DNA from 3 places in the Rhizobium sp. CB3090 genome. Region 2 is predicted to be linked to each of the others. Evidence: predicted binding sites of a transcription regulator. Region 2 holds the regulator's gene; each other region holds the start of a gene.

Region 1 (3,282 bases), 330 kb from region 2:
GGACCCGGACGATAAAGCGCCACCAGCGCGATGATATCCTCGATGCAGTCGGGGCGCATGCCGATCAGCGCCTTGCGCATGCCCGCGCTTTCCACCTGGAACACGCCGACCGTTTCACCGCGCGAGAGCATGTCGTAGGTCTTCTTGTCGTCGAGCGGAATGCTGGCGAGATCAAGCGTGATGCCGCGCTTGGCGACGAAATCGACGGCCGTCTTCAGGACCGTCAGAGTCTTCAGGCCGAGGAAGTCGAACTTCACGAGGCCGGCCTGCTCCACCCATTTCATGTTGAATTGGGTGACCGGCATGTCGGAGCGCGGGTCTCGATACATCGGCACCAACTTCGACAGCGGCCGGTCGCCGATGACGATACCCGCGGCGTGCGTCGAGGCGTGGCGATAGAGGCCCTCGATCTTCTGGGCGATATCGAGCAGACGGGCAACGACCGGTTCCTTGTCGGCCTCCTCCTGCAGGCGCGGCTCCTCCTCGATCGCCTTGCTGAGCGGTGTCGGATTGGCGGGGTTGTTCGGCACCAGCTTGCAGATCTTGTCGACCTGACCATAGGGCATTTCCAGCACGCGGCCGACGTCGCGAAGGGCAGCGCGCGCCTGAAGGGAGCCGAACGTGATGATCTGCGCCACCTGCTCGCGGCCGTATTTGGCCTGGACATAGCGGATCACCTCTTCGCGGCGATCCTGGCAGAAGTCGATATCGAAGTCCGGCATCGATACGCGCGACGGATTGAGGAAGCGCTCGAACAGCAGCGAGAAACGCAGCGGGTCGACGTCGGTAATCGTCAGCGCATAGGCAACCAGCGAACCAGCGCCCGAACCGCGGCCCGGCCCAACCGGGATGTCGTGCTGCTTGGCCCATTTGATGAAGTCCGCGACGATCAGGAAGTAGCCGGGGAATTTCATGCGCTCGATGACGCTGAGTTCGAATTCCAGCCGCTCGCGATAGTCCTTCTCCGCATAGCCCGATGCCATGCCGAGCGAGGCGAGACGCCGGTCGAGACCTTCGACCGCCTGGGCGCGCAGTTCAGCCGCCTCGGCGCGCTCGGCCTCCTCCGGATCGTCGGTGGCGCCGGTGAAGCGCGGCAGGATCGGCTTGCGTGTCTTCAGCACGAAAGAGCAGCGCCGGGCGATCTCGACGGTGTTCTCCAAGGCTTCCGGCAGGTTGGCGAAGAGCTTCGCCATGTCGGCGCGGCTCTTCAAATAATGATCCGGCGTCAGGCGAAAGCGGGTATCGTCCGAGACGATGGCATTGTGGGCGACCGCCATCAACGCATCATGGGCATCGTAATCGTCTCGCGTCGGGAAGAAGGCCTCGTTGGTCGCGACCAGGGGCAATTCGTGCTCATAGGCGAGCGCGATCATCTTCTGTTCGTGGCGGCGATCATAGGTGCCGTGACGCTGCAATTCGACATAGAGCCGGTCGCCGAACAGACTTTTCAACGTCAGTAGCCGCGACAGCGCCTGCGGCGCGTGGCCCTCCTTCAGCGCCATATCGACCGGACCGCCGAGCGAACCGGTGAGCGCGATCATGCCGTCCGTGCCGATCTCCTCCAGCCAGGAGGCGGTGATATGGACAGCCTGATTGCCTTCGCCGCCGAGATAGGCGCGGCTGACGAGATCGACCAGCCGCTCATAGCCCCGCTCGGTGGCGGCAAGCAACACGATGGATGGCAGCTTGGCGAGTGCCTGTTGCGGCCCGCGCTTCTCGCCCTCGACACCATCTTCCATGTCGATCGACACCTGGCAGCCGATGATCGGCTGCAGACCCTCATCCATCGCTTTCTGGGAAAATTCCAGCGCGATGAAAAGGTTGTTCGTATCGGTGATGGCGATAGCCGGCTGACTGTCGCCGGCCGCCTTGGCGAGGATCTTCTTCAGCGGCAGTGCGCCTTCGAGCAGCGAATAGGCGGAATGGACGCGAAGATGCACGAATTCCGGCGTGTCTCCGACCGGCGCACCCGTTGCGCCGCTGCTCACCATATCCGCCATCATATGCCTTTCCGCATGCCCAAATGAATCGGCTGCATTCTCGGCATAGCGGATGATAAAGTCCAGAAGTTGACCTCAGGAATCACGGGCGCATCGCGACACCCGTGGGGATAAAATTCACATCGCCATCATGATGAGGGAAAAGCTGGCGACAAACATGACGATGGAGGTGAATGCTGCAACGTCTCGAATGATATCGGTCATTTACGCGCTCCTTACTCGTTATGTTTCTTTTTTGTTCTATTTATGTTCGAGAGTCAATAGCTGCATCAATAAATTTCATCATCGATGTTTTGGAGCGTATCGATGGACGAAGACACAACCCTGGGCTATGAAACCGCAGAGGGAAGATCACGATGAAATCACTTGCCTGCGCTCTCATTCTACTTTCGGTGACATCGGCGGCTCATGCCGAAAATACCATTGCGCCCGACCGCATCATCGACGCGGCGGTCGGCGACTGGAACAAGGACGGTAAGCCGGACCTCGCATTGCTGGTATTGGCCCCGCCAGACGACGAGACCGCGATCGGCATCTACATTTATCTCCGCGACAAAGAACATCAGCTGCTCAAGCTGCTGGCCGCCGCGCCCGATAAGGTATGGGGCCGCGGCGAGCCGGGCGGTATCTTCGGCCAGGAGCCGTCGATCGCGGCTATGCCGAACGGTTCGATCGCCGTTATGTCTCAGAACGACGCGATTGGGCGCGATCGCTGGCATCAGACGCTCACCCTCGCCTTCCGCAACAACGCCTTTGTCGTTGCCGGCTTCACCTATGACTACCGAGACAATCTCGATCCTGATGGCAGCTATAGCTGCGACTACAATGTCCTGACCGGCAAGGCGACGAAGGGCGGCAAGGACCTTAAGGCCGAAGCCAAAACCATCAAGATCGAGGATTGGAACGACGACATCGGTCACAAAGGTTGCGGGGAAAACCCGTAGTGGCTCCCTTTGTTTGTTCTCTATTTGTTCTTTACTTGTACCGATACTCATGGCATTTTGATCCCTCATCATGATTGGAGGGGGCCCATGCCGGATCTTGCCGAGCTGAACGATTTTATTGTTGCTGCCAAGGCAGAAACCTATGTCGGCGATGGCGAGAGACTGCCGTCCTGTCGTAGCGGTTCGCATGATATCGGCTATGCCAGCGGCCGCTGGCGGTATCTCGACAGCTATTTCGGCGGCACGGATTTCGCCGGACAGGAGCTGATCTGGCTCGATGACGAACCGGTCTGGGCGATGAATTATTTCGGACGGATCGTCGAGCGTGATCTGATCGA
Region 2 (3,282 bases):
AAATTCCTGCTGCGGGTTCCCTTCAACACCGACGTGGCCAAGGCGAAAAAGATCGCGAAGCAAATCGGAGAGCAGCTGAAGGAAGATCCGGAAATCGGGCCGCAAATCCTCGAGACCCTGAAAATGAAGGGCGTCGAACAGATCGGCGACTTCGGTATCGAACTGAGCTTTGCCTTCACCGTCCTTCCCGGTCGGCAAACCTACATCCGGCGGCAAGCCTATACCATGATCCGCGACGCCTTCATGGAAAACGGTATCGAATTCGCTCAGCCGACTGTCCAAGTGGGCGGGGAGGAGAAATCCGACGTCGCTGCCGCCGCTTTGACGATGCACAAAAAGAGAACCGCTGAACAGATGCCACAATCGCCGGCGCCACCGACGTGAAACATTCGCGTGAGATCGGCCCCCTCGCTCACACTGAGGCGCTTCCTCGGCGAAGCAACTCCCCGAACCTGATAGCGGACAACGTTGGATAGGAAGGAGATCAAGCGTGCTGAACGACCAGCTAACGTCTGCTGCCGCACACGTTATTCAAATAGCGCTGACGCCGGTCTTTTTGCTGGCCGGCACTGCCGGGTGTCTGAATGTCTTCTCGGCCAGGCTCGCTCGCGTCTCCGACCGGGTCAACAGCCTTTTCGAACGGGTGACCTCGGAGGACCCGGATGAAACGCGATTGCTGCAACTCTACTATCTGCGGCGGCGAACATTGGCGCTCGAGATTGCTGTCCTGCTCGGCACGGCATCCGGTGTGTGCACATGCCTTGCGACGCTCGGCCTCATGAGCGGAGCGATTCGCCAGCAATTCCGCGAGCAGATGCTGCTCTGGTTCTTCGGCCTTGCCGTCATCGCGCTCATGGGCGCTTTTGTGGCCTTCCTCTTCGAAATGATTCTGGCTGGGCACAGCATGCTGAGGCAGATCGCAAACGATCGCACCTTGCTCGAACATAGGCACAGGAGTTCGAGAAAGGAATCAACCTATTGAAATCAGGTCCAATTTACTAGTGACTGCGCCAGTCTCAGCCGCTCTGAAATCCGATCTTCCTTGCCTAATCTGCAGCTTGCTCTCCATCGTTCGTAGAGCATCGTCCTCCAAAGAGCTTATTGAGCAAACAACGCGGCTTTTCATTGCTTTTGGGATGGGTCGCTTCCGACCGGCGAAATTTTACGCTGCGAGTTTTCGCATATATTTCCGCCGCTTAGCGCGTAGACATCGGGAAAATCCATCCGGCCAGGACTTGTTATGTTCCCGTTTATTTGATGCGCTTACAAAATCTTCACCAAAATTTAAGGGCTTGCGGAACACATATGGAACATATAGTGTTCGTTCTGGATTTGTTTCACGACGCCTTCTCAGTCCCGAGGTTCAAAACGATGTTGACGCGCAAGCAGCAGGAACTGCTTCTCTTCATTCACGAGCGCATGAAGGAGTCCGGTGTTCCGCCATCTTTCGATGAGATGAAAGATGCGCTGGACCTTGCGTCCAAGTCCGGCATTCACCGTCTCATCACAGCTTTGGAAGAGCGCGGCTTCATACGCCGCCTCCCGAACCGGGCCCGGGCACTGGAGGTCATCAAGCTGCCGGAGGCCTATAGCCCGAGCCTACAGCCGCGCCGCGGCTTTTCGCCAAGCGTCATCGAGGGCAGCCTTGGCAAGCCGCAGCTTGTGCCGCCACCCGCTCCCAGCAGGCCAGTGAATGAGGAAAACAACAGTTCGGTCTCGGTCCCTGTCATGGGCCGCATCGCCGCCGGCGTTCCGATCTCGGCCATCCAGAACAATACCCACGACATCACCGTTCCCGCCGACATGCTTGGCTCCGGCGAGCACTATGCGCTGGAGGTCAAGGGTGACTCGATGATCGATGCCGGCATCTTCGACGGCGATACCGTCATTATCCGCAATGCCACGACTGCCAATCCTGGCGACATCGTCGTTGCTCTCGTCGATGATGAGGAGGCGACGTTGAAGCGGTTTCGTCGCAAGGGCGCCTCGATCGCGCTTGAAGCGGCGAACCCTGCTTACGAGACCCGCATCTTCGGGCCGGATCGTGTGAAGGTGCAAGGCAAGCTTGTCGGCCTCATTCGCCGCTATCACTGACCGGTGACACCCGTGCGATCGGCGCTCCGAAAGTGCCCGTTCGCCAGTCATAGGCGCGATGAAGGCTCCATGGCCGCGTCAGATTGTCGAACGCAGTCGTTATTGCTGGTTTGTCGGCGCTGAGGTTCATTTCGATAGCTCCCGTCCGGCGTAGCGTTGCGCCGGTAAAAAGCATCGCGCCGGAGCGGCAGCGATCCAGACGCAGCCGTACGGGAGTGACGACAATATTGGCAGTGTCGCAGGCCGCAGCGAGATAGGCAGCGTCTTCAATGGTGACAAGCATCTCACCATTCTCCAGCATTGCCACGCACCACGCACCTTTCTGGCAGGCGAAGCCGCCCTGCCCGGCATCGTCCAGTGCAGCATCCATCGCCTTTCGAACTGCGCTCTGTTCTTCGGAACTCAGGCGGCGATGCTTGTCCGATTTGCTGATTTTAGGGAGCTGGCTGTCGGGCGGAAGCATCATCGGCGGTTGCTGCTCAGTGATCGCCAGGGCTCTTTGCCACTGCCCGAAGATGAAATCGGGCGGTTTTTCACGATTGGTCGTCAACGCACCATTGCGCAGCAAGGCGACCAGCGTGCCATCCTCGGAGATCATCAGATCGGGTTTTGGGACACCGGGGCTGAGGGTCACGACGGCGACCGAACCGAGGATCACAAGCGCACCCGCATGCCGCAATCGTGTTTTCAGCAAGGTCATCAGCAAGAAGCCGGTTATGACCGTCGGAAACAGCCAGACCGGTAGCCGGCCAAAAGGAATATTGCCACCCCAAGCGGCGACCGTTTTGGCAATGGCGATGACGACATCAAGTCCCGCGCCGGTGACCTGCCAGAATGGAGCATCGACGCCAAATGGCATCAGCATCGTAGCCGCCATGCCAAATGGCATGATGATAAAGGAGACGACCGGCATCGCCGCCAGATTGGCGAGAAGACCATATGTCGCCAATCGGTGAAAATGTTCTATCGAGAAGATAGCGGTCGATGCGCCGCCGATAAAGGAAGTCGACAATATGCCTCCGAAGAAGCGCGAGACCAAGAGCAGCGGACGCATGAGCCGGAACCGGGAGAGAATGCTCTCCCGATGCGGTCTTTTCGTCCAGAGCGAATAACCGGACACCAGTGCCAACGTCGCCGCGTAAGACATCTGAAAACTTGGACCGAGTGCCTGCGACGGCGACAGAATGA
Region 3 (3,282 bases), 1.9 Mb from region 2:
AATCTTCGCGTATAGCCCTCTTAGCGGCAGCGAGCTTCATAGCGACGGCCGTGGCGGTCGCGGTAGATGCAATAGCCTGGGTGCTCCTGGGACCGACCGATGAGGTAGCCGACGGCACCACCGGCGACGGCGCCGATTGCGGCACCACCCCAGCTATTGCTGGCGACGCCGCCTATGACCGCGCCGGTTCCGGCGCCAATGGCTGTCCCCCTTTCGGTTGCCGTGCACGAGGCAAGGGCTCCGGCAAGAGCGATCGCGACGATAATTTTCTTCATGGCATTGCTCCCTGGTGTGTGAAGTCTTCAACAATATTTGGCTGGATTCAGATCCGGCCCATCAACAGCAGAATGAGAACGATGACAAAAACTAGTCCGAGACCACCCGACGGACCATAACCCCACCCCCGGCTGTAACCCCAGTTCGGGAGTGCTCCGATCAGTAGCAGAATCAAAATCACGAGCAGTATTGTACCAAGCATGGCGTAATCCTCCGCGTCGAGCGCCTAGAGCATCCCGCCAGAGCGACCTCACGCAAGCGGATAAGATGCGCTAGATACAAGTCCTGATGCGTCCTTTTCCGTTCTTGCCGATCGAGGCGCATCAATGCCGCTGTCGATAGAAACTTATTTCACGAGAAATTGTTCCGGCTCAGAAATAACAAGACGTGAACATGAGCCGGCATGTCGAGGCGAAATGTTAACGCAGACAGAGGAGCAATGCGAAGGAACACCCGGCGCCGAGTTCCATATATGGTTAAAAATTGCTTTAAATACAATATGTTGCGGTGAACGAAACGAGAAAGCGGACTTGTCCGTGATTCGTCAGCGATTCGTTCTGCATTTGGCCTTTGGTTAACCGTGCACTGAGACTGCCTCAGGGGAGACCTATCTCTTTGGGTGAGGGGATTTAAGCCAAATCGCTGGAAAGTAGTACTCTCTCGATCGAAATGGTTAATGCCGAGCAATTTTTTTGCAACGCGTATCACTGCGCCATTCTCCATTTGGATGAGCTTCCCCCTCCAAACGCTATATCTAGCAGTGAACAAATACAGTACATGCGATAATCTGCGATTCGTCGCCGATTCGTTCCGGCTTTGATCGATAAGTTAACGGTTTCAATCATTGCGCGAAACTCTGGGCTTTTTATATTACGATTCGCTCAAAGGTTAATTGCAATCCACGATTCGACGTGATTCGGCACTTCAACCCTACAGAGTCCTGTGCATTTCGTTCTGGAAGACGCTAGATGTTGTGGAGAACAAATGCAGAATTGAGGGAAGTCAGCGATTCGTCGCCGATTCGTTCCGGCTTTGGCCCGAATCTTAATTTCGAATCCTTCAGGCTGCAGTCCGGAGGAATTCATCTAATTTACAAATGGTTAACGATGCTTTCAAATGAGAGTGCGTTCCGTCGGATTCGCCATTCGGCTCGTGATTCACATGGAAAAGGAGCAAAATGGCGATTCACGATCTGGTGGGCTTTTGCGAATCAAAATCCATATATAGTAGTGAACGAAAACGGAACCAAACGGAGTCAGCGATTCGTCGCCGATTCGTTCTCAAGCTGTTCCCGACTCGTCGGGACTCGTTTTGGATGTGGGGAGAATGTAGCTCTTGGTTGAACCCGCCAAAGATAAAAACGCATCTTGCCGCCGTTGTTTTTTGAATCAGGTCTTGCCTTTGTCACATATGGTCGTCATCTCTTCTTCTCTTCCCTGGGGACCTTGCTGATCGGAAGACAGTGGTTTCTCGCCCATGCATGGACCTATGACTCAGACTTCGCAGCCAATGATCCTGAGCGGACGCGGCGTGACCGCGGTGCTCGGACCCACCAATACCGGCAAGACCCATTATGCCATCGAGCGCATGGTGGCCCACGGCAACGGCGTCATCGGCCTGCCGCTGAGGCTGCTGGCGCGCGAGGTCTATACCCGTGTCGTCGAGAAGGTCGGGGCGCAATATGTCGCGCTGGTCACCGGCGAGGAGAAGATTTCGCCGCCGAATGCGCGTTATTCCGTCTGCACCGTCGAAGCTATGCCGCGCGAGACGCGAGCCTCTTTCGTCGCCATCGATGAAGTGCAGCTTGCCGGCGATCTGGAACGGGGCCACATCTTTACCGACCGCATCCTGCATTTGCGCGGACGCGACGAGACGCTCCTGCTCGGCGCCGGCACGATGCGGCCGATCCTCGAACAGCTCTTGCCGGGAATCACGGTCGTCGAGCGGCCGCGGCTGTCGCATCTCTTCTATGCCGGGCAGAAGAAGATCACCCGCCTGCCGCAGCGCACTGCGATCGTCGCCTTCTCCACCGACGAAGTCTATGCCATCGCCGAACTCATTCGTCGCCAGCGCGGCGGAGCGGCCGTCGTCCTCGGCGCGCTCAGCCCGCGCACGCGCAACGCGCAGGTCGCCCTTTATCAGGCAGGCGACGTCGAATATCTGGTGGCGACCGATGCGATCGGCATGGGGCTCAATCTCGATGTCGATCATGTCGCCTTTGCCCAGGATCGCAAGTTCGACGGTTATCAGTTCCGCAATCTCAATCCGGCCGAACTCGGCCAGATCGCCGGCCGCGCCGGCCGTCACCTGAAGGACGGCACTTTTGGCGTAACGGGCCAGGTCGATCCTTTCGAGGACGAATTGGTACGGCGCATCGAAGGTCATGAGTTCGATACGGTTAAAGTGCTACAATGGCGCTCGAAGGAATTCGATTTTTCCTCGATCGCATCGCTGCGTGCGAGCCTCGAGAGCGCGCCGCGCGTGCAGGGCTTGACGCGCGCGCTGCCGGCAGTCGATCAGCAGGCGCTGGAATATCTGTCGCGCGATCTGGAGATTGCCGATCTCGCCAACAATCCGGCGCGCGTGGAAAAATTATGGGAAACCTGCGCGCTTCCGGATTATCGGCGGATTACGCCCGCCCAGCATGCCGATCTTATCGCCACCCTCTTTTCCGACCTTGTGCGCTATGGCACGGTAAAAGAGGATTTCCTGGCCGAACAGGTGCACCGCGCCGATCGGACGGATGGCGAAATCGACACGCTTTCGGCGCGAATCGCGCAGATAAGGACTTGGACCTATGTGTCGAACCGGCCCGGTTGGCTTGCCGATCCGACACACTGGCAAGAAAAGACGCGGGAAATCGAAGATCGATTGTCTGATGCGTTACATGAGAGGTTGACGAAACGCTTTGTTGATCGCAGGACATCTGTGCTCATGAAGCGCCTGAGAGAGAATGCGATGCTGGAAGCTGAAATCAGTGTGAATGGGGATGTCTTCGTCGAGGGG

The links. Region 2 encodes LexA, which represses DNA repair genes until DNA is damaged. Its sites were predicted from a motif close to TGTTCNNNNTGTGTTCNG; they were not measured.
Region 1: the regulator LexA is predicted to act here: its motif matches at 2,237-2,254, upstream of dnaE (DNA polymerase III subunit alpha).
Region 3: the regulator LexA is predicted to act here: its motif matches at 1,552-1,569, upstream of QA646_RS15995 (helicase-related protein).

Annotation. Positions count from the first base shown of each region.
Region 1 is NZ_CP121662.1:978,183-981,464, reverse strand. Features, by position in the region: gene dnaE (DNA polymerase III subunit alpha) at 1-2,000, opposite strand, end outside; gene QA646_RS04760 (hypothetical protein) at 2,357-2,944, shown strand; gene QA646_RS04755 (DUF5680 domain-containing protein) at 3,032-3,282, shown strand, end outside.
Region 2 is NZ_CP121662.1:1,310,337-1,313,618, reverse strand. Features, by position in the region: gene QA646_RS06435 (mechanosensitive ion channel domain-containing protein) at 1-384, shown strand, start outside; gene QA646_RS06430 (DUF2721 domain-containing protein) at 491-982, shown strand; gene lexA (transcriptional repressor LexA) at 1,372-2,094, shown strand; gene QA646_RS06420 (ComEC/Rec2 family competence protein) at 2,075-3,282, opposite strand, start outside.
Region 3 is NZ_CP121662.1:3,326,169-3,329,450, reverse strand. Features, by position in the region: gene QA646_RS16005 (YMGG-like glycine zipper-containing protein) at 21-275, opposite strand; gene QA646_RS16000 (DUF3309 domain-containing protein) at 323-478, opposite strand; gene QA646_RS15995 (helicase-related protein) at 1,765-3,282, shown strand, end outside.